Regions from separate parts of the Mesorhizobium sp. BR1-1-13 genome, predicted to be linked through region 1. Evidence: predicted binding sites of a transcription regulator. Region 1 holds the regulator's gene; each other region holds the start of a gene.
The links. Region 1 encodes PhoB, which activates phosphate uptake and scavenging genes when phosphate is short. Its sites were predicted from a motif close to TGTCATNNANCTGTCAT; they were not measured.

Region 1 (7,235 bases):
CCAACCAACCGGGCGCCGAATCCTGGCCGATGACGTCGGCCACCTGGATTCTGGTCTACAAGAAGCCCGGCGACGTGGCGGCGACCGGTGAAGCGCTCAAGTTCTTCGCCTGGTCCTACGCGAAGGGTGACGACATGGCCGGGGCGCTGGACTACGTTCCGATCCCCGACGCGGTCGTCAAGAGCGTCGAGGACATGTGGACCAAGGACATCGTCGGCGAAGACGGCAAGCCGCTCTATTCCGCCATGTAATCCCTGCTGAATGAGGAGGGCGCTTCACGGCGCCCTCCCTGTCTTCCTTGAAACGCGAGGGCCAGATGACCGCCGTCTCCGAAGCCATGCCATCGTCGGCCGCCATGCGGGCCAGGGAAGCGACGGTCCGGCGCTTCGCGCTCACCGATACGATTTTCCGGGCGGCGACACGCTTTTCCGCCATCCTCGTCCTGCTCATCCTCGGCGGCGTGGCGATTTCGCTGGTTGCCGGCTCGTGGGAAGCGCTGTCGAAATTCGGGTTCTCCTTCCTGACGACCGAATCGTGGAACCCGGTTACCGAGAATTTCGGGGCGCTGGCCCCGATCTACGGAACCATCGTCACCGCCGCCATCGCTATCCTGATCGCCGTTCCCATCGGCATCGGCATCGCCATCTTCCTTACCGAACTCTGCCCGCGGCCACTCCGGCGCCCTATCGGCATCGCCGTCGAGCTGCTTGCCGGCATACCCTCCATCATCTACGGCATCTGGGGCCTGTTCGTGTTCGCGCCGTTCCTGCAGACGACGGTGCAGCCCTTCATCATCAAGCTTTTCCACGACGTGCCGGGGCTCTCCAGCCTGTTTGCCGGTCCGCCCTACGGCATCGGCCTTTTGACCTCGGCGCTGATCCTTGCCATCATGGTCCTGCCCTTCATCACCTCGATCACCAAGGATGTCTTCGACACGGTGCCGTCGGTGCTGAAGGAATCGGCCTACGGCATCGGCTGCACGACCTGGGAGGTCACCCGCCGCGTCGTCATCCCCTATACCCGCGTCGGCATCATGGGCGGCGTCATGCTCGGTCTCGGCCGCGCGCTCGGCGAGACCATGGCGGTAACCTTCGTCATCGGCAACGCCCACCGCATCAGCGCCTCGCTGTTCGCGCCCGGCACGACGATCTCGGCAACCATCGCCAACGAGTTCACCGAAGCCGACGGCGATCTCTATACGTCTTCGCTGGTGGCGCTCGGCCTGATCCTGTTCGTCATCACTTTCCTGATCCTTGCCCTTGCGCGCTACATGCTGCTGCGCATGGACAGCCGCACGGGAGCCTGACCGATGTCGACGGCCACATCGCTTCACAATCGACGCAAGCGCAGGAATGCCGTGATGATGACGCTATGCGTCACGGCGGCGGGCATCGGCCTGGCCTGGCTGGCGCTGATCCTCGGCGCACTGCTCTATAAGGGCCTGTCGGGTGTTTCGCTCTCGGTGTTCACCGAAATGACGCCACCGCCAGGCGATGGCGGCGGCCTGCTCAACGCCATCTACGGCAGTATCATGATGACCGTCATCGCCGTCATCGTCGGCACGCCGATCGGTGTCCTCGCTGGGACCTACATGGCCGAATATGGCCGCTTCTCGCGCCTCACCACCATCGTGCGCTTTATCAACGACATCCTGCTGTCGGCACCCTCGATCATCGTCGGCCTGTTCGTCTACGAACTCCTGGTGCGGCCGATGGGGCATTTCTCGGCGATCGCCGGCGCCGTCGCGCTGGCCATCCTGGTCATCCCGGTCGTCGTGCGCACCACCGAGGACATGCTCAACCTCGTGCCGAACGCCCTGCGCGAGGCCGGCGCCGCGATCGGCGCGCCGCGCTGGGTGGTCATCCGCTCGGTCGCCTACCGTGCGGCGCTGTCGGGCATCGTCACCGGCATATTGCTGGCCATCGCCCGCATTTCCGGCGAGACGGCGCCGCTGCTCTTCACCGCGCTCAACAATCAGTTCTGGTCGAGCAATCTCAACGCGCCGATGGCCAGCCTGCCCGTCACCATCTTCCAGTTCGCTCTCAGCCCCTATGAGGAATGGCAGCAGCTGGCGTGGACCGGCGCACTCATAATCACCCTTACGGTTCTCGGGCTGAGCATCTTCGCCCGCAGCCTTACCGGACGCAGAGAGGACAGATGAAACCGATGTTGTCCACCGAGTTGAACACGCCCGAAGTCGCGGTCGAGAAAGCCAAGATCGAGGTCAAGAACCTCAATTTCTACTACGGCCAGTCGAAGGCGCTGAAGGATATCAGCCTGTCGCTGCCTGAGCGCAGCGTCACCGCCTTCATCGGGCCTTCGGGCTGCGGGAAGTCGACGCTGCTGCGCGTCTTCAACCGCATCTACGAGCTCTACCCGAAGCAGAGCGCCGAGGGCCAGGTGCTGCTCGACGGCCAGAACATCCTCGACCGGTCGCAGGACCTCAACCTGCTCAGGACCAAGATCGGCATGGTGTTCCAGAAGCCGACGCCGTTCCCGATGTCGATTTACGAGAACATCGCGTTCGGCGTCAGGCTCTATGAGAAGCTCAGCAAGGCCGAGATGGACGGCCGTGTCGAGCAGGCGCTGAAGCGCGCGGCACTGTGGAGCGAGGTCAAGGACAAGCTCAACGCCAGTGGCCTCAGCCTTTCGGGCGGCCAGCAGCAGCGCCTCTGCATCGCCCGCACGGTGGCCGTGAAGCCAGAGGTCATCCTGCTCGACGAGCCTGCCTCGGCACTCGATCCGCTGTCGACCGCCAAGATCGAGGAACTGATCGACGAGCTGCAGGCCGATTATACGATCGTAATCGTCACCCATAACATGCAGCAGGCGGCGCGCGTATCGAAGCAGACCGCCTTCATGTATCTGGGCGAGCTGGTCGAGTTCGACCGCACGGAGAAGATCTTCACGTCGCCCCGCGAGAAGCGCACGCAGGACTATATCACCGGCCGCTTCGGCTGATCCCACGCACACGAGGACCAAGATCATGGCCGAACATACAGTCGCAGCCTTTGACGAAGATCTCGGACAGATCAGCAGGCTGATCCGCGACATGGGCGATCTCGCCTCATCGATGGTCGGCGGCGCCACCAAGGCGCTCCTGAATTCCGACAACGCGCTCGCCCAGCGCGTCGTCTCCGACGACGCGATCATGGATGCGCGCCAGCGCGAACTCGACGACCGCGCCATCACCCTGATCGCCAAGCGGCAGCCCATGGCGGACGATCTGCGCCATGTCGTCGGCTCGATCCGCATGGCGGGCGATCTCGAACGCATCGGCGATCTCGCCAAGAACATCGCCAAGCGCGTCGGCACCGTCGGCCTGGCCGCCACGCCGCGCGACCTGTCGCACTCCATCGATGTCATGGCGCAGCTGGTGCTGATCCAGGTGCAAGGGGTGATCGAGGAGTATGCGGCGCGCGATTCCGCGGCACTTGCCAAGCTGCGCGCCGACGATGAACGCATCGACGTCAAATACACATCGGTGTTTCGCGAGCTGCTGACCTACATGATGGAGGATCCGCGCAACATCACCGCCTGCACGCATCTTTTGTTCTGCGCCAAGAATCTCGAGCGCATCGGTGATCACGTGACCAACATTGCCGAAAATGCCTATTATGTGCTGACCGGCACGCAATTGCCCGCCAATCGCCCGAAGCAGGACGAGACGGCGATGTCGGCGCCAGCGGCGTGACGGCAGGGGTGACCAGTCGATGATCGCGCCACGCATCATGGTGGTGGAGGACGAGGAGCCGCTGGGTGTGCTGCTCCGCTACAATCTGGAATCGGAGGGTTATCAGGTCGAGGTGGTGACGCGCGGCGACGAAGCCGAGATCCGCTTGCAGGAGAATGTCCCTGACCTTCTTGTGCTCGACTGGATGGTGCCGGCGGTTTCCGGCATCGAACTCTGCCGCCGTCTCCGGATGCGGCCCGAGACCGAGCGGCTGCCGATCATCATGCTGACGGCGCGCGGCGAGGAAAGCGACCGGGTGCGCGGTCTCTCCACCGGCGCCGACGACTATCTAGTCAAGCCGTTCTCAACCCCGGAATTCATGGCACGCGTCAAGGCGCTGCTGCGCCGCGCCAAGCCCGAAGTTCTGTCCAGCGTGCTCAAGGTCGGCGACATCGTGCTCGACCGTGAATCGCACCGGGTCTACCGCAAGAAGAGCGAGATCCGGCTCGGGCCGACCGAGTTCCGCCTGCTCGAATTCATGATGCGCCACCCGGGCCGCGTGTTCTCGCGCAGTCAGCTGCTCGACAATGTCTGGGGCGAAACGATCTATATCGACGAGCGCACGGTGGACGTGCATGTCGGCCGGCTGCGCAAGGCGGTCAACAATGGCCGCATGCCTGACGTGATCCGCACCATTCGGGGCGCGGGGTATGCGATCCGCGAAGACTAGGGATATGTCACGCAACGTTCTCGCCTATGCCTGATTTCGCTTGTGCCCCCGGCGCGAAAATTTCCTGGTCGACGAAGGTCAGCGCGCGCATGGCGCAACCCTCGCGGATCAGCGGCAGTTCGTTCGGCTCGGTGTCGAAGGAAATCGATTTCGAGTGCTGGCCGCCGGCGGTCTGGGCGATCGCCTCGCGCAATGCCGGCTCGATCAGGTCGAAGGCGGCCGCGCTGACGCCGACCATGGCGACCGGCGCCGGATCGATCAGGGCGAACAGGCTGCCAAGGCCATAGCCCAGCGCCTCGCCGGCCTTGCGGTAGGCTTCGCGCTCCGGCCCGTCCTTTTCGCGCGCCGAGGCCGCCAGGGTGCGCATGTCGGCGTCGCTGACGTCGACGGGCTCGGTGTCCTCGCCAAGCTGCCTAGCGTTGCGCCAGATGGCATAGTTCCCGGCATAGGCCTCGACACAGCCGCGCCGCCCGCAGCGGCAGAGCGCCCCGCCGGGGCGATGGATCATGTGGCCGAACTCGCCTCCGGATGAATGGGTGCCGGTGAACAGTTCACCCTTCAACACCAGGCCCATGCCGATGCCGTGCGACAAAAGGATGGCGATGAAGTCGTCGCGGTAGCGCTGGGGATCGCGCCAGCGCAGCGCCACCGCCATCATGTTGCAATCGTTCTCCATGGTGGCGGGAATGCCGAACTCGGTCTCCAGTATGTCGGCGAAGGCGATGTCGGTCTGCGGCGTGATCGGCGACCACAGCATGGTGCGCGCATCCGTGTCGGTGATGCCCTGGATCGCCAGCGCGATACGGGCGATGCTGCCGACGTCGAGGTCGGGATCTTCGAACCGCCGCCTGACGATGGCCACGCATTCATCGATCAGCGCCTCGCGCGACAGGGTCAGCGTGTCCAGCCGGCGCTGCTCTTCAGATATCACCTGCCCGGCATAGTCGATGACTGCGACGGAGAGGAAATTCAGCGACAGCACCACGGTCATCACCGCCGCGGCTTCAGGGTTGAGGCTGAGGCCGACCTGCGGCCGGCCGCGTTTCAGCGCACCGGCCTCGCTCGGCTTGCTCTGCGCCAGGATGCCTTCGCCAATCAGGTCGGAGGAGATCGCCGATATGGTGGAATGGCTGAGCCCGGTGGTCGCGGCAATCTCGGTGCGCGATGGCTGCCCGGCACGGCGCACGGCCGCGATCACCATCGCCCGGTTGCGTCGGCGCAGATCGTCGTGGCGGATTCCGACCGACATGTTCCTCGCATCCTCCCGGTCGCCGCGTTCTCTCCCCAGGCCCCGACGACCGTCAGATACTGGCAGAACCGGCCTTGGCTGTCATTATTTATTCCGGAGCTCGAAAAAAATTCCCGAGGGCATCAAAATACATCAGAATCGGCGTTGACAGCGTTCCGACGATGGATCAGTGTTTTTTCGAGGCTCGAAAAAATAGAGCCTTTGTGCCGGCCTAAGGGCCTGTTTGGTCGCGCCATACGCGGCGCAGGGAGGATTAAGATGAAGAGATTCACAGCCGCCATCCTGGCGGGTGTCGCCATGTCGCTGACGCTCGCGTCGGTCGCGCAGGCGAAGGACAAGGTCATCGGCGTTTCCTGGTCGAACTTCCAGGAAGAGCGCTGGAAGACCGACGAGGCCGCCATGAAGAAGGCGATCGAAGCCGCCGGCGACAAGTATATTTCCGCCGACGCCCAGTCCAATCCCGGCAAGCAGCTCACCGACGTCGAGAGCCTGATCTCGCAGGGCGCCAATTCGCTGATCATCCTGGCGCAGGACGCCTCCGCCATCGGCCCCGCGGTGCAGAAAGCGCTCGACGAAGGCATTCCGGTCGTTGGCTATGACCGCCTAATCGAGAATAAGGACGTCTTCTATCTGACCTTCGACAACAAGGAAGTCGGCCGCATGCAGGCCCGCGAAGTGTTCAAGGTGAAGCCGGAAGGCAACTACGTCTTCATTAAGGGCTCGGGTGCCGATCCGAATGCCGATTTCCTGTTCTCCGGCTCGATGGAAGTGCTCAAGGATGCCATCGACAGCGGCAAGATCAAGAATGTCGGCGAAGCCTATACGGATGGCTGGCTGCCGGCCAACGCGCAGAAGAACATGGAACAGTTCCTGACCGCCAACGACAACAAGGTCGACGCGGTGGTCGCGGCCAATGACGGCACTGCCGGCGGGGTCGTCGCGGCGTTGACGGCTCAAGGCCTGGCCGGCACCGTTCCGGTGTCGGGCCAGGACGGCGACCACGCGGCGCTGAACCGCATCGCCCTCGGCACGCAGACCGTGTCGGTTTGGAAGGACGCGCGTGAACTCGGCAAGAATGCCGCCGAGATCGCCTCGCAGCTGGCCGACGGCAAGAAGATGACCGATATCGCCGGCGTCAAGGACTTCACCACGCCTGGCGGGAACACCGTCAAATCGCTGTTCCTGACCCCGGTTGCGATCACCAAGGACAATCTCAACGTCGTCATCGACGCCGGCTGGATCAAGAAAGACGAGGTCTGTGCTGGCGTCGCGGCGGGCAGCGTCGCGGCCTGCAACTGATCTTCCATTTCAAGCGATGAACGCCGCGGCTACCAGGCCGCGGCGTTTTTTCAAGAAGATTTGTTTTTCCGCCCCGGGCGGGTAACTTCTAGGCTGGCTTCCGGCATCCGCGTCAGACGGGCAGGCCGGTGGGAGAAAATCATGACCGACACGACGTCCAACCCGCAGGCCGACACCGCGCGTGCGTCGGAACTCGGCGCCGTCGCCCGGTTCCTGAAGGCGACCGAGATCGACACGCGCATGCTCGGCATGATCGGCGCGCTGCTGCTGATCTGGATCGGGTT
Region 2 (7,235 bases), on a different contig from region 1:
GCCGGATGCGGCAACGCGCAAGGCCGGTGTCGACTACATGAAATGGGCGATCGATTGCGCGGATGCCCTGGGCGCCCGAACTTTGAGCGGCCCGCTGCATTCGACGCTCGGCGCCTTTTCCGGGGCCGGCCCGACTGCGGCCGAGAAGAAACGCTCCGTCGCCTCGCAGCGCGCCATCGGCGATCATGCAGGCAAGAGGAACGTCACCATCGGGCTCGAGGCGCTCAACCGCTTCGAATGCTATCTCCTCAACACGATGGCCGACCTGTCGGAGCATATCGATGCCATCGACCGGCCGCACATCAAGGCGATGTACGACACCTTCCACGCCAATATTGAGGAGGCCGACCCGATCGGCGCCTATACGAAGCATCGCCGGAATGTCGTGCACATCCATATATCGGAGAACGATCGCGGCGTGCCGGGGCGCGGCAACATCCCCTGGAAGGAAACATTCTCGGCCATCCGCAAGAGCGGCTACGACGACTGGTTGACGATCGAGGCGTTTGGACGTTCGCTGAAGGATCTTGCGGCGGCGACCAAGGTGTGGCGCGATTTTTCCGAGAGTCCGGAAGCGGTCTATCGGGATGGCTATAAGCATATTCGAAACGGGTGGAGGAAGGCGGCTTAAACCGCTCACTTCGTCATCCACGGGCGGAGCGGGAGCGAAGCGGACGCGGAGACCCGAGGATCCATGCCGTGACCTTTGAGCACGCCGACGGTGGGCAATATGCGGTTATTCTGAATCGCTGAATTCTACGGCGAACGTCACGGCATGGATCCTCGGGTCTGCGCCGCGTCGCTTCGCTCCTTACTCCGCCCGTGGATGACCAAGATGCGATGGGCTGTTGTCAGTCACCCGGTCAGATCGATCACCCGTCCCCAGCCTGCAACCTGTTGTAGTCGTGAATCGTCCGGCTCAGCCTGCGGCGCAGGAAATTGGAAATGTTGTCGAAGATGAAGACCACGACCAGCGTCAGCAGCACCATGTAGAAGACGTTGGCCCAGTTGGAGTTGGTGCGCATCGCTTCCCACAGTTTCAGGCCGATGCCGCCGGCGCCGACGGCGCCGATAATGGTCGCGCCTCTTGTGTTGGATTCCCACTGATAGAGCGTCTGGCTGATGAACACCGGCACCACTTCCGGCAGCACGCCGTAGCGCTGCACCAGAAGGCCGTTGGCGCCCGTCGACACCACACCCTCGCGCGGCTTGTTGTCGATGTTCTCCAGCGCCTCGGAATAGGTTTTGCCGAGGGTGCCGATCTCGGTGAAGAAGATCGCGGCGCTGCCGGCCAGCGGACCGGGGCCGAAGGCGCGTGTGAAGAACAGCGCCCAGATCAGCATGTCGATGGAGCGCATGAAGTCGAAGAAGCGCTTGAGCAATTGGTTTAACAGCCGGTTGGGAGTGATGTTACGGGCGGCGAAGAAGGCGAGCGGGAAGGCGACGATGCCGCCGAGCGCCGTGCCGAGAAAGGCCATGACGATGGTCTGCAACAGCTTTGTCCAGACATCGCCATGCTGCCACTGCGCATTGTTCCAGATGTTGTCGCCGGCGAGCGCCAGATTGGAGGTGCCCGGTTTCAGCTCGGGCCCCGATGTGATCAGCGATATCACTTCGCCGGGCGATTTTCCGAAGAAGGGCGAGTGTGTGTCGAAGACGAAGTTCGCCCAACCGAGAAAGCGCTTGCGGATCCTGACGCGGTCGGGAGCAACGCGGACTTCGCCGGCGAAACCCATGTCGGCGACGACCTCATCCTCATGGACGGTGACCCAGTCGGGAACAGGTCCCGAGACCAGCGGCTTGCCGCTGTCCAGCGCCACCGGCACGCTCTTGCCAGCGGCGACGATCGTCGCTCGTGTCTTGTCGAAGGTGACCGACTTCGCCGTGCCGTCGATCAGGACCGTCACCGAACCGTCGGCGTTGGTCCTGACCCAATCCGGGTCGGGATTGGGGCCGAGTGCCGAAAATCGAGGGTATTTGGCAATTATCTCAGGCTCGTCGAGGCGGAAGATCGGCTGCACGTCGTAGCTGATCCATTGGGTCAGGAAAAGCGGCAGCCGCTCCCAATGCGATTCCCTCATGACCTGCGGCAGATTGAAGAACCACAGCGCATAGAGCAGGTAGAGCAAGGTGCCGCCGAGCAGCAGCAGCGGCCCGAAGCGCTTGCGGAACGGCCGGCGGAACACGTGCGGGAAGCGGTCCTCGATCGACTGAATTTCGGCGGCGGTCATGGATCAGGCGCTCATCACAAAGGCTTGTTCGCCGACCAGCTTGCGGCGTAGCCAGGCGGAGAACTGGTCGACGATGAAGATGGTCGTGAACAGGAGCAGCACCAAGGCTATCGTCTTGGCGCCGAAGCCGCGCGAGATCGATAGCTTCAGCTCCTCGCCGATGCCGCCGCCGCCGACGGCGCCCATGATGGTGGAGATGCGCACGTTGATCTCGATCCTAAGCAGCGTGTAGGACATGAAATTGGGCAGCACCTGCGGCAGGCCGGCAAAGCGCACCCGTTCGAACCAGTTGGCGCCGACTGCCCGCAGGCCTTCCTCGGCGCGCATGTCGATGTTCTCGTTGATCTCGTAGAACAGCTTGCCCAGCGCGCCGATCGAGTGCAGGCCGATTGCGATGATGGCGGCGATCGGGCCGATCGAGACGATGGCCGCGAACAGGCCGGCGATGACGATCTCGGGAAAGGCGCGCAGCAGTTCCATGAAGCGCTTGACGACGAGCCGCAGCAGCGGGTGCGGCGTCAGGTTGCGCGCCGCGATGAAGGAGAACGGCACGGCAAAGACGAAACCGATAAATGTCGAGACCAACGCCACGTTAAGCGTGGTCAGCATCAGCTCGAAATATTCGGGGATGTAGAAACCGCCCCAGACATAGGCGCGGTCGAGCGGGAAGTTGAATTCCTGGGTGCCGGTGTCATGCGGGGAGGCGATGTCGAACAGCGCCCGCCAGACGTCGTTCCAGTCCTTGGGGACGAGCCAGCTCAGGAAATCCAGAATATGCGGCAGCCGGTCGAAGAAGTGCCCGGCATTGGCCTCGTCGGCGAACCACATGGTGCCGCCGAGTGCGACCAACAACAGGCCGACGCCGATGGCGGTGTAGAGCCGGCGCAAGGAGGTCTGGCGACGCCAGGCGTCGGCCATCTGGTGAGTGGCGCCGGAAGGAGCTGTCACGGAAAGGGTCATGATCACACATGCAAGAAGGGCGGCGTTTTCTCGACGCCGCCCTTCTTGATTTTGCCGTTAGCCGCCGATGGCTGCCTTACGGGCTTCGACGATGACGTTATAGAAATCCGCCTTCACCGGAACGTAGCCGGTAAAATCGCCGCCTTCGACGCCTTCGAAGCAGGCCTTGTCCTTCTTGGGCAGATCGGTGAAGAAGGCGGCGAGCTTGGCCGTCATCTCCTCGCCGAGCGCCGTGCGCACGACCAGCGGGCCGTTCGGGATCAGACCCGAGCGCCAGACTTCGACGAAGTCCTGGGGGTCGACAGCGCCCTTGGCGACTTCCTTGTGGAAGGTGCCAGAGGTGTAGCCGTCCTTGAAGTCGCCGATGCCGGAGGAATCGTCCACCGCCACGTCGACCTTGCCGTCACGCACGGCGAGCACGTTGTTCTCGTGGCCGCCATTGAACTGCGTCGAGGCGAAGAAGGTTTCGTTCGAGGCGCCGGTGTCCTTCGGGATCTGCGTCAGGGGGATCAGATAGCCGGAGGTCGAGTCCGGATCGGCGTAGCCGAGCTTCTTGCCCTTGGCCGACTTGATGTCGGTAATTCCCGAGGATTTCAGCGCCAGGCCAATCGAATAATAGCCGGTGGCACCGTCGGTCTGCTGCGTGGTGAGGATCGGGGTCACCGCCTTCGGGTCCTTGAGGACGACGCTGGCATAGCCGGAAGCGCCGAGTTCGGCGAAGTCGAGCGTGCCGCCGAGAAGGCCCTGGATCACACCGTCATAGTCGGCGGCCGGAAACAGCGAGACCTTCTCAAAGCCGAATTCGGCCTTCAGGTGATCGGCCAGGCACTGGTAGTTGCGCAGGCGGTCGGTTTCGTTCTCGCCGCCGAGGATACCGACGCGGAATTCCTTCATATCGGCGGCATGCGCCGCGCCGGTGGCCATTGCGAGCACCGAAACGGCGCCAAAAACCATTTTCCTGAACATCTGATTTCTCTCCTGTAGGTTCCGGCCCCGCGCCGGCGGCGTTGGTGATTTTGACGGGTGCCCTGACGCGGGCTGGCGATCCAGGTCGCTCTCAGTAACCCGGGAATGCGGGTTCGAGCGGTCCGGCGGATGCGGCGATCTTTTGCTTGAAGGCAACGCTGGTGGAGGTGATGGCCTCGGAGATTTCGCCGCCATTGCTGTCGGCGCCATAGACGAGGCGGACGGCCTCGCGGTTAAGCTCCTCCGGCGGCCCGTCGAATACGACCTTGCCCGCGGCCATGCCGATGATGCGGTTGCAATAGGTGCGGGCGGTGTCCAGCGTGTGCAGGTTGGTGACCACGGTGATGCCCTCGCGCAAATTGATGTCCTGCAGCGAATCCATCACCACCTTGGCATTGAGCGGGTCGAGCGAAGCGATCGGCTCGTCGGCCAGGATCACCCGGGGCTGCTGCATCATGGCGCGGGCAATGGCGACACGTTGCTGCTGGCCGCCCGATAAGGTGCCGGCGGGCTGCAGCGCGGTACGGGCGATATCGAGCCGCTCGAGGGCGGCTACCGCCTGCGCACATTCGGCGCGCGAGAACATGCCGAAAAGGTTCGACAGGGTCGGACGATGGTTCAGCCGGCCGAGCAGCACATTGGTCAGCACGTCGAGGCGCGGCACAAGGTTGAATTGCTGGAAGATCATGGCGCAGTCGCGCTGCCAGCGCCGCAACGGCGAGCCGCGCAATTGCGAGACCTCGGCGCCGTCAAAGAAAATCGATCCATGGCTGGGATCGATGAGGCGGTTGATCATACGCAGAAGGGTCGACTTGCCGGCGCCGGAACGGCCGATGACGCCGACCATCTGACCCTGCGGGATCGAGATGCTGACATCGTTGACGGCGGTGTTCTTGCCAAATCGTCGGGTGACGCCGCGGATTTCGAGCGTGGCTGACATGGTGCGTTCCCGTCCAGTCGCGGTTGAAGGTCTTGTTGACCCTCGCTAGCGCAGCGCCATGAACCTGCGGTGTCGGATTGATGTCAGTTTTGTTACCACCCACAGCCGTTTCGTGCGCGATCAGGCCAGGACCATCAGTTGCTCGAAATGCTCCATGTCCCTGAAGCTGCAGAAGGCAGGCGGCTTGAGAAGACGGCCTCCTGTCCGAACCCTAAGGGATGCGAATAGTGAGCAGCCCTGTTCCATTCACCACCGTCATCCGTCGTATTTTTCCAGGAAAGCTTCGGCTTCGAGCTGACGGAAATCGTCGAGGGCGGCGCGCAGCCTTGCATGGTCCCAATCCCACCAGGCAAGCGCCTGGTAGCGCTCGGCGGTGCGGCGGTCGAAGCGCTCGCGGATCGGCTTTGCCGGCACGCCGGCGACGATGGTGTAGGGCGCGACATCTTTCGATACCACCGCTCCGGCGCCGACGGCGGCGCCATCGCCGACGGTGATGCCGGGCAGGATTGTCGAGCCATGGCCGAGCCACGTATCGTGGCCGATTGTGACGCGCCTGGCGCGGCGCTCAGCGAAAAATTCGCTCTCGTGTTCGGCATCGTCCCAATAGTCCGATGCGCGGTAGGTGAAGTGGTGCAGCGTCGGCCGCCAGGTCGGGTGGTTGGTGGCGTTGATGCGCACGTTTGCCGCGATGTTGGAGAACTTGCCGATCGTCGCACACCAGACGGCGCAGTCCTGCATCATGTAGGAATAGTCGCCGAGTTCGCTTTCCGAAACCCGGCTGCGGTCGGCGATCTCGGTCCAGCGGCCGAGCGTCGAATTCTGCACCTCCGCCGTCGGATGAACCAGCGGCGTCTCCGACAATTTCCTGCTCATGCGGCGAGCTTTCCCGGGGCGAAGGCGGTGACGTCGATGATGCGGTCGGCCACCGCTTCGCGCACATCATGGTCGTGGAAGATGCCGAGCAGGGCGACGCCGGCCGTTTTCTTGGCGGCGATGAGTTCGATCACCACATCGCGATTCCTTGCGTCGAGTGAAGCGGTCGGCTCGTCGAGCAGCAGGATCGGATGTTCGGTGATGAAGCCGCGCGCGATGTTGACGCGCTGCTGCTCGCCGCCGGAGAAGGTCGCCGGCGGCAATGCCCAGAGTTTTTCCGGCAGGTTGAGCCGCGCCAGCAAGGCGCGCGCCTTGCTTCTTGCTGCCTCGCGATCCTCGCCGCGCTCCACCAGCGGCTCGGCGACGACGTCGAGCGCCGATACGCGCGGCACGGTGCGCAGGAACTGGCTGACATAACCAATCGTGTGGCGACGTATGGCAAGCACGGTGCGCGGACTCGCGCTGGCAAGGTCGATAAGTCCGCCTTCGTGCGTGACGATGATCTGGCCCTCATCGACAGCGTAATTGCCATAGAGCATCTTCAGGATCGAACTCTTGCCGGCGCCGGACGGACCGCCGAGCACGGCGCATTCGCCGGCGCGGATCGAAAAGGAGACACCGGCGACGACAGGCAGTTTGATGCCGTCGCGCAGATGCATGGTGAAGCTCTTGGCGACATCGGAGACAACGAGAGGCGTCGGCATCAGAAGGGACTCCAATCGTCATTCGTTTGCGGGCAGGACAGAGGGGGGTGACTTGGCGCCATCGTCAGACCTGTAAAATCGAAGAAACAAGCAATTGCGTGTACGGCGCGCGCGGGTCATCGAGCACGCGGTCGGTGAGGCCGCTTTCGACGACGCGGCCGTCCTTCATCACCATCATGCGCTGCGACAAAAGCCGCGCCACCGCGAGGTCGTGGGTGACGACGATGGCGGCGAGGCCGAGATCGGTGACGAGGCCGCGCAGCAGGTCGAGCAGGCGCGCCTGCACCGAGACGTCAAGGCCGCCTGTCGGCTCATCCATGAACACCAGCCGCGGGCCGGTGACGAGGTTGCGGGCAATCTGCAGGCGCTGGCGCATGCCGCCTGAAAAGGCGCGCGGCTCGTCATCGATACGATCTTCCTCGATCTCGACGCGTGACAGCCAGTCGACGGCGGTGGCGCGGATCTTGCCGTAGTGGCGGTCGCCCACCGCCATCAAGCGTTCGCCGACATTGGCGCCCGCCGACACCGTCATGCGCAAGCCGTCGGCCGGATTCTGGTGGA
Region 3 (7,235 bases), on a different contig from region 1:
GAGAAGCTGATCAAGTTCCTCAACGATGGCGTCATTTCCGCCCTCGTCGTCCAGGATCCCTACCGGATGGGCTATGACGGCATCAAGACCGCACTTGCCGCCTCCAAGGGCGAAAAGGTCGAGACCAATGTCGACACCGGCGCCAACCTGGTCACCAAGGCCAACATGAAGGATCCCAAGATCGACGCGCTGCTCAACCCGAAGCTCAACTGAGCATCGGCCACGCGCAACTGTTTCCGGGGCCTCTGCGCCCCGGAAACAACAGGGAGGATTGCCATGACGCCGACCGCGCAGGAACTGCATCCGGCCCCCGTACTGGAGCCCGGCAGGACGATCCTCGAGCTGCAGGGTCTGGAAAAGCGCTATCCCGGCACGCATGCGCTGAAGCCGGTGACCCTGGCCTTCAAGGCGGGCGAGATCCACGCCATCGTCGGCGAGAACGGTGCCGGCAAATCGACCCTGATCAAACTCCTGACCGGCGTCATTCCGCGCACCTCCGGAGAGGTTGTGTGGGAAGGCAAGCCGGCTGCCCTGGCGACGCCGCACGAAGCCATGGCACTCGGCATCAACGCCGTGCACCAGGAAGTCGTGCTCTGCCGTCACCTGACCGTCGCCGCCAATATGTTCCTCGGCGAGGAGAACTCGCGTTTCGGCATCCTCCAGCAGCGAGCCATGGTCAGGGAAGCGCAGAAGATCATCGACGGTCTCGGCTTCGACCTGCCGGCGCATGTCGTGCTCGGCGATCTGACCATCGGCCAGCAGCAGTTGATCGCCGCCGCCCGCGCCACCGTGCGCGGCACCAAATTCCTGATTTTCGACGAACCGACCGCCTATCTCACCCGCAAGGAGGCCGACCAGCTGTTCACGCTGATCCGCCGCCTGAAGGGTGAAGGCGTCACCATCATCTACATCAGCCATCGCATGGAGGAGGTGTTCGAGCTCGCCGACCGCGTCTCGGTGCTCCGTGACGGCACGCTGGTCGGAACCCGCAACATCGCCGAGACCAACGAGCCGGAACTGGTCAAGCTGATGATCAACCGCTCGATCGAGCAAATCTACCACAAGGAGCATTTCACGCCGGGCGCCGTCATCGCCGAGGCGCGGAACCTGTCCGGCAAGGGTTTCGAGGACGTCTCGCTGTCGGTGCGCGCGGGCGAGATCGTCGGGCTCTACGGCCTGATCGGAGCCGGGCGCAGCGAATTCGTCACCACCCTCTACGGCCGCCACCGCAAATCGGCCGGCCAGGTGCTTTGGGAAGGCAAGGAGGTGCAGGTCAACTCCGAGCACGACGCCATCAAGCTCGGCATGGCGCTGGCACCGGAAAGCCGCCGCGACCAGGGCCTGTGCCTCAACCTGCCGGTTGCATTGAACCTCAATTTGCCGATCTACAAGCGTATATCGAAAAATCTGCTGATCTCGTCTGCGCAGGAGAAGGCCGAGGCGGACCGGCAGATCGCCGACCTCAGGATCAAGACGCCGACGCGCGGCGCGCTGGCCTCCAGCCTGTCGGGCGGCAACCAGCAGAAGATCGTCATCGGCAAGTGGCTGGCGCACGGCGCCAAACTGTTCATCTTCGACGAGCCGACGGTCGGCGTCGATGTGGGCACCAAGGCCGAGATCTACCGGCTGTTCAGTGTGCTGTTGTCCAAGGGCGCGGGCATCATCCTGATCTCGTCCTATCTGCCTGAGGTGTACGAACTGGCCGACACGCTGCATGTGTTCCGGCGCGGCAAGCTGGTGGCAACGCATGGTTTCCGCACCGCCGATCACGAGGACATTCTGAGCCAGGCCCTGGCCGAGAAACAAGAAAAGACGGGAGGACAGACATGAGCACCGAGGCGATCCCTGCCGAAAAGCCGAAGCGCAACTACAATGCCCTGTTCGGGCTGACGCTGCTTGGCCTGCTGCTTCTGATGTGGGTCATCCTGGCGGTCGCCACGCCGTCCTTCGCTTCGGCGCTCAACATCACCAACCTGCTGCGCCAGGGTTCTCTGATCGCCATCCTGGCCGTCGGCCAGACCTTCGTCATCATCACCGGCGGCATCGACCTTTCCGTCGGCGCCATCGTCGGCTTCGCCACCGTCATCGTCGCGCTGCTGATCAATGCCGGCTGGCCGGTCTGGATCGCAGTACTGGCGACGCTGCTGGTCGGCGTCGCCATTGGCCTGTTCCACGGTTTCGGCATCGTCAGGATGGGCCTGCCGCCCTTCATCATCACGCTGGCGACCATGACCTCGCTGCGCGGCATCGGTCTCCTGATGACCAATGGCAATTCGATATCGATCAACAGCGACACGTTCCAGGCGTTTTCGCGCGGCTCGCTGCTGGGGATCCCCTATCTGTTCTGGATGGTGATCGTGGTTGCCCTGCCCTCCTACGTCTTCCTGCATCACACGCGATGGGGACGCTATCTCTTCTCCGTCGGCTCGAACGCGGAAGCCGCGCGCCTCTCCGGCGTCAACGTGCCGCGCACGATCTACATGGCCTATGTGCTGTCCGGCCTGTGCGCGGCCTTCGTCGGCGTGCTGCTCGCGTCCCGCATCGGCATCGGCAATCCGACGCAGGGCGACACCTACGAGCTGCAAGCCATCGCCTCGTCGGTGATCGGCGGCACGTCGCTGTTCGGCGCCATCGGTTCGGTGCACGGGCCGCTAATCGGCTCGTTCATCCTCTCCACCATCAACAACGGCGCCAACCTGCTCAACGTCAACACGTTCTGGCAGCGCGTCATCACCGGCATGTTGATCATCGTCATCGTCTATTTCGACGGCCTGCGCCGCCGAGGTGGCAAGTAAAATCGATCGCCGGCCGGGTCGGAAGATCGGCCGGCGATTCCATGAAACCGACTGGATTGAAGCATGAAAGCCGTTGTCTGCCGTTCGCCCGGCGACCTTGTCGTGGAAGACCGTCCCGCGGTTGGCTCGCCGCCTCCCGGCTGGGCGCGGGTGGCGGTCAGCCATGTCGGCATCTGCGGTACCGACTACCACATCTTCGAGGGCAAGCATCCCTTCCTCGCCTACCCCCGCATCATGGGCCATGAAGTGTCGGGGACCATCGTCGAGGCGGGCGAAGGCGTTGGTCTTGCCACGGGCGAGCCGGTCATCATCAATCCCTATCTGGCGTGCGGCAAATGCATCGCCTGCCGGCACGGTAAGCCCAATTGCTGTGTCCGGATCGAAGTGCTCGGCGTGCATCGCGACGGCGCCATGTGCGAACAGATCCTTGTCCCGGAACAAAACCTCTATCCAGCCAACGGCCTGTCGTTGGCCGATGCCGCGGCCGTCGAATTCCTGGCCATCGGCGCCCATGCGGTGCGGCGCTCGCGTGCCGATCCCGGCGCACGGACGCTCGTCATCGGCGCCGGACCGATCGGGCTCGGCACCGCCATCTTCGCCCGCATCGCCGGGCTCGACGTGACGCTGCTCGATATGAGCAGCGAGAGGCTTGGCTTCGCCGCCAATGAACTCGGCCTCAAGACCCTCGACGGGTCACGCGGCGCGGCATCCGATCTGGTCAGCGAAGCGACGTCAGGCGAAGGCTTCGACGTCGTCTTCGACGCCACCGGCAACACCGCCTCGGTGCAGTCGGCCTTCGCTCATGTCGCGCATGGCGGGACATTGGTGCTGGTCAGCGTCGTCAAGGACGACATCGCCTTTTCCGACCCCGAATTCCACAAGCGCGAGATGACGCTTGTCGGCAGCCGCAATGCCTTGCGGGCCGACTTCGACCACGTCGCGGCCTCGATCCGCGATGGCGCGGTGCCGCTGGCCAAGCTCGTCACCCACCGCACCACGCTTGCCGACACGCCACGTGACCTCGCCCGCTGGGCGCATGAGAAATCCGGCCTGATCAAGGCCGTGATAGAGATCGGATAGACACCCGTTCCGCGACTCACAATGCCGACAGTTTCAGCTCCACCCGCTCCGCCGGGAAGCGCGCCTCTGCGAATTGGATCGGCCGGCCGTCCGGCGTGATGTTGACGGCCACCGTGACCAGCACGATGCCGCCCGGCTGCAGATCTAGGTCGGCAAGGTCGGAAGCATCGGCGTGACGCGCCGACAGCACCGTCGATTGCCTGAGATAATCGTCTATGCCGAAACGCTTGAGCGATGCGGTGATCGACCCGGTCTCGGCCATGGCGGTGTCGATGCCGGCGAAGCGCCTGGCATCGAACCAGCCGGAAGCACGCGACACCGGCTGCCCGTCGGCCTCGCCACGCGTCTCCAGGCGAATGACATCCGATCCCCTGGCAACCCCCAGGGCTTCGGCGACGCGCCGGCTGGCCGGCTCGACCGATGAGGCCAGCAGCACGATATGCCGCTCTGACGCCTGGCCCTGCAAGCCGGTCGAAAATCGCGTGCGCGCACCGATCGGATAGGACAGCCGCCTGCGGGACAGCACGAAAGTGCCGCGCCCCTGCTCGGCCCGCAGTACCCCGTCCTGCACGAGCGCCGCGATGGCGCTGCGCACCGTGTGGCGGTTGACGCCATAGCGCTCGGCCAGCGCCACCTCCGGCGGCAGCGCGGCGTTCTCGGCGAAATCGCCGGCGGCGATCGATTGCAGGATTCGGTCGGCGATCTGGCGCCACAATGAGACGCCGCTGCGCCGCTCGATACCGTCAGCCACGTGTTGTCCGTTCACGGTTTCGCCCTTGGCCGGCCCCTGTCACGCACCCGTCATGGACTCGCGTTAGGTAATGGGTATAATTCGTATAGTTGTCTATATCAATAGACAAATTGGAAGCAAGACAAGGATGTTGCTCATGCGAGGACAAGAAGCCCGCGACCAGGCCGAACGCAAGGCGGCCATGGCAACCCTGGCGCAGTCCAGCGGCGACGACATCGTTCGCCTCTGGAATGAATCGGGCCTGCCTAGCAAGGCCGAACTGCTGCGCGGGCCCGAGACCGGCCTGGTCACCATGCGCGGCCGCATCGGCGGCGGCGGCGCGCCCTTCAATGTCGGCGAAGCCACCGTGACCCGCGCCACCGTGCGCCTGCCGTCCGGACAGGTCGGCCATTGCTATGCGCTCGGACGCGACAAGCAGAAGGCGAAGCTGGCGGCCATCGCCGACGCGCTGTGGCAGGACCCCGCTCACCGGCAGGCCGTCGAAACGGGCCTTCTCGCGCCGCTGCGGGCGGCCCTGACCACGGTACGAGAAAAGCGCCGCGCCGAAACGGCGGCGACGAAGGTGGATTTCTTCACCATGGTTCGCGGAGAAGACTGATGGATATCGCAGCGCAATCGATCGAGGGTGGGTTCGCCGATCCGGTGTTCAACGCCCAGACGGTGTTTCGCACCGTCATGGACGCAATGGCGCGGCCGGGCACCGTGCAGCCCCTGCCGGTCCTGGCCCGCCCGCCCGCGCCGCTTTCGGCGACATCGGGCGCGGTTGCGCTGGCACTGTGCGACAATGACACGCCGCTCTGGCTCGATCCGGCCCTGCACGCCTCGGCGGCGGTCATGTCCTGGCTCGGCTTTCACAGCGGTGCGCCCCTGGCCAACACCCCGGCCGACGCGCATTTCGCTTTGATCGCCTCGCCGGCCGAGATGATGGCGCTCGACGGTTTCTCGCAAGGCACGCAGGACTATCCCGACCGCTCGACCACATTGATCCTGCAGGTCGGCGATCTCACGTCAGGCACGCCGCTGCTGCTCGAAGGTCCCGGCATCGAGAAGACGGCAGCGATCGCGCCGGCACTGATGCCGCGTCATTTCATCGAGCAGTGGAAGCAGAATATCAGGCGCTTTCCGCGCGGCGTCGACATCATCCTGGCGGCACATGACAGCCTCGCCTGCCTGCCGCGCACCACCCGCATCAAGACGATGGAGGCTTGACCATGTATGTCGCGGTAAAAGGCGGCGAAGCGGCAATCGCCAACGCTCACAGCCTGCTCGCCGACCGTCGGCGCGGTGATCGCTCGGTGCCGGCGCTGCGTCTCGACCAGATCGTCGAACAGCTGGCGCTCGGCGTCGACCGGGTGATGAGCGAAGGCTCGCTCTACGACCGCGAACTCGCCGCACTCGCCATGGTGCAGGCGCGTGGCGACATGATCGAGGCGATCTTCCTAGTGCGGGCCTACCGCACCACGCTGCCGCGCTTTGGCTATACAAATGCCATCGACACCGCCACCATGCTGGTCGAACGTCGCGTTTCGGCGACCTACAAGGACCTGCCCGGCGGCCAGTTGCTTGGGCCCACCTTCGACTACACGCACCGGCTGCTCGATCCCGAGCTTGCCGCCGGCGACGATGTCCCCGCGCCCTTGCAGCGCGAGACGGAAGCGCAGGCAATGCCGCGCGTCTCGGCGATCCTCGCTCGCGAAGGGCTGATCGAGCCGGACGGAAACATGCCGCAGGACCATGCACCCGGCGACATCACCCGCGAGCCGCTGGAGTTCCCGATGGCCCGCGACATCCGCCTGCAGGCGCTGTCGCGCGGCGACGAGGGGTTTCTGCTGGCGCTCGGCTATTCCACGCAGCGCGGTTATGCCCGCAACCATCCCTTTGTCGGCGAGATCCGCATCGGCGAGGTCGACCTGGAACTCGACGTGCCCGAACTGCCTTTCGCGGCGCCGCTCGGCACGGTGCGCGTCACCGAATGCCAGATGGTCAATCAGTTCAAGGGCTCGGCCAAGGCGCCGCCGCAATTCACCCGCGGCTATGGCCTGGTCTTCGGCCAGAGCGAGCGCAAGGCGATGGCCATGGCACTCTGCGACCGCGCTCTTCGTGCGAGCGAACTGGGCGAGGACATTGTCGCCGCCGCCCAGGACGAGGAATTCGTCATCTCGCACTCCGACAACGTCCAGGCGACCGGCTTCGTCGAACATTTGAAGCTGCCGCATTATGTCGACTTCCAGGCCGAACTCGACCTCGTGCGCCGGATGCGCGCCGAGTACGATGCCCGCGAAAACGGCGGCAAGGTTGAAGACAAGAGAGAGGCCGCGGAATGAGCGCGCAACCGACCGACATCGCCAGTTACAACTTCGCCTATCTCGACGAGCAGACCAAGCGGATGATCCGCCGTGCGATCCTCAAGGGCATCGCCATTCCCGGCTATCAGGTGCCGTTCGCTTCCCGCGAAATGCCGATGCCCTATGGCTGGGGCACCGGCGGCGTCCAGGTTACCGCTTCGATCATCGGCCCCGACGATGTGCTGAAGGTCATCGATCAGGGCGCCGACGACACTACCAATGCGGTCTCGATCCGCGCCTTCTTCAAGAAGGTCGCCAATGTGG

Region 2: phnC (phosphonate ABC transporter ATP-binding protein) is a predicted target of PhoB. The motif match lies at 5,167-5,183, and genes of this name have one in related genera.
Region 3: phnF (phosphonate metabolism transcriptional regulator PhnF) is a predicted target of PhoB. The motif match lies at 4,664-4,680, and genes of this name have one in related genera.

What each region holds. Positions count from the first base shown of each region.
Region 1 covers NZ_JAIUIH010000001.1:38,169-45,403, reverse strand. The annotation lists gene pstS (phosphate ABC transporter substrate-binding protein PstS) at 1-251, shown strand, start outside; gene pstC (phosphate ABC transporter permease subunit PstC) at 317-1,306, shown strand; gene pstA (phosphate ABC transporter permease PstA) at 1,310-2,161, shown strand; gene pstB (phosphate ABC transporter ATP-binding protein PstB) at 2,158-2,961, shown strand; gene phoU (phosphate signaling complex protein PhoU) at 2,987-3,694, shown strand; gene phoB (phosphate regulon transcriptional regulator PhoB) at 3,714-4,403, shown strand; gene LB533_RS00210 (ROK family protein) at 4,411-5,652, opposite strand; gene xylF (D-xylose ABC transporter substrate-binding protein) at 5,911-6,951, shown strand; gene LB533_RS00200 (sugar ABC transporter permease) at 7,093-7,235, shown strand, end outside.
Region 2 covers NZ_JAIUIH010000006.1:43,729-50,963, forward strand. The annotation lists gene LB533_RS15630 (sugar phosphate isomerase/epimerase family protein) at 1-631, shown strand, start outside; gene phnE (phosphonate ABC transporter, permease protein PhnE) at 873-2,231, opposite strand; gene phnE (phosphonate ABC transporter, permease protein PhnE) at 2,235-3,191, opposite strand; gene phnD (phosphonate ABC transporter substrate-binding protein) at 3,249-4,157, opposite strand; gene phnC (phosphonate ABC transporter ATP-binding protein) at 4,249-5,097, opposite strand; gene LB533_RS15655 (DapH/DapD/GlmU-related protein) at 5,353-5,970, opposite strand; gene phnL (phosphonate C-P lyase system protein PhnL) at 5,967-6,674, opposite strand; gene phnK (phosphonate C-P lyase system protein PhnK) at 6,739-7,235, opposite strand, start outside.
Region 3 covers NZ_JAIUIH010000006.1:51,845-59,079, reverse strand. The annotation lists gene LB533_RS15710 (ABC transporter substrate-binding protein) at 1-213, shown strand, start outside; gene LB533_RS15705 (sugar ABC transporter ATP-binding protein) at 277-1,830, shown strand; gene LB533_RS15700 (ABC transporter permease) at 1,827-2,795, shown strand; gene LB533_RS15695 (zinc-binding alcohol dehydrogenase family protein) at 2,859-3,875, shown strand; gene phnF (phosphonate metabolism transcriptional regulator PhnF) at 3,892-4,641, opposite strand; gene phnG (phosphonate C-P lyase system protein PhnG) at 4,763-5,224, shown strand; gene phnH (phosphonate C-P lyase system protein PhnH) at 5,224-5,835, shown strand; gene LB533_RS15675 (carbon-phosphorus lyase complex subunit PhnI) at 5,838-6,950, shown strand; gene LB533_RS15670 (alpha-D-ribose 1-methylphosphonate 5-phosphate C-P-lyase PhnJ) at 6,947-7,235, shown strand, end outside.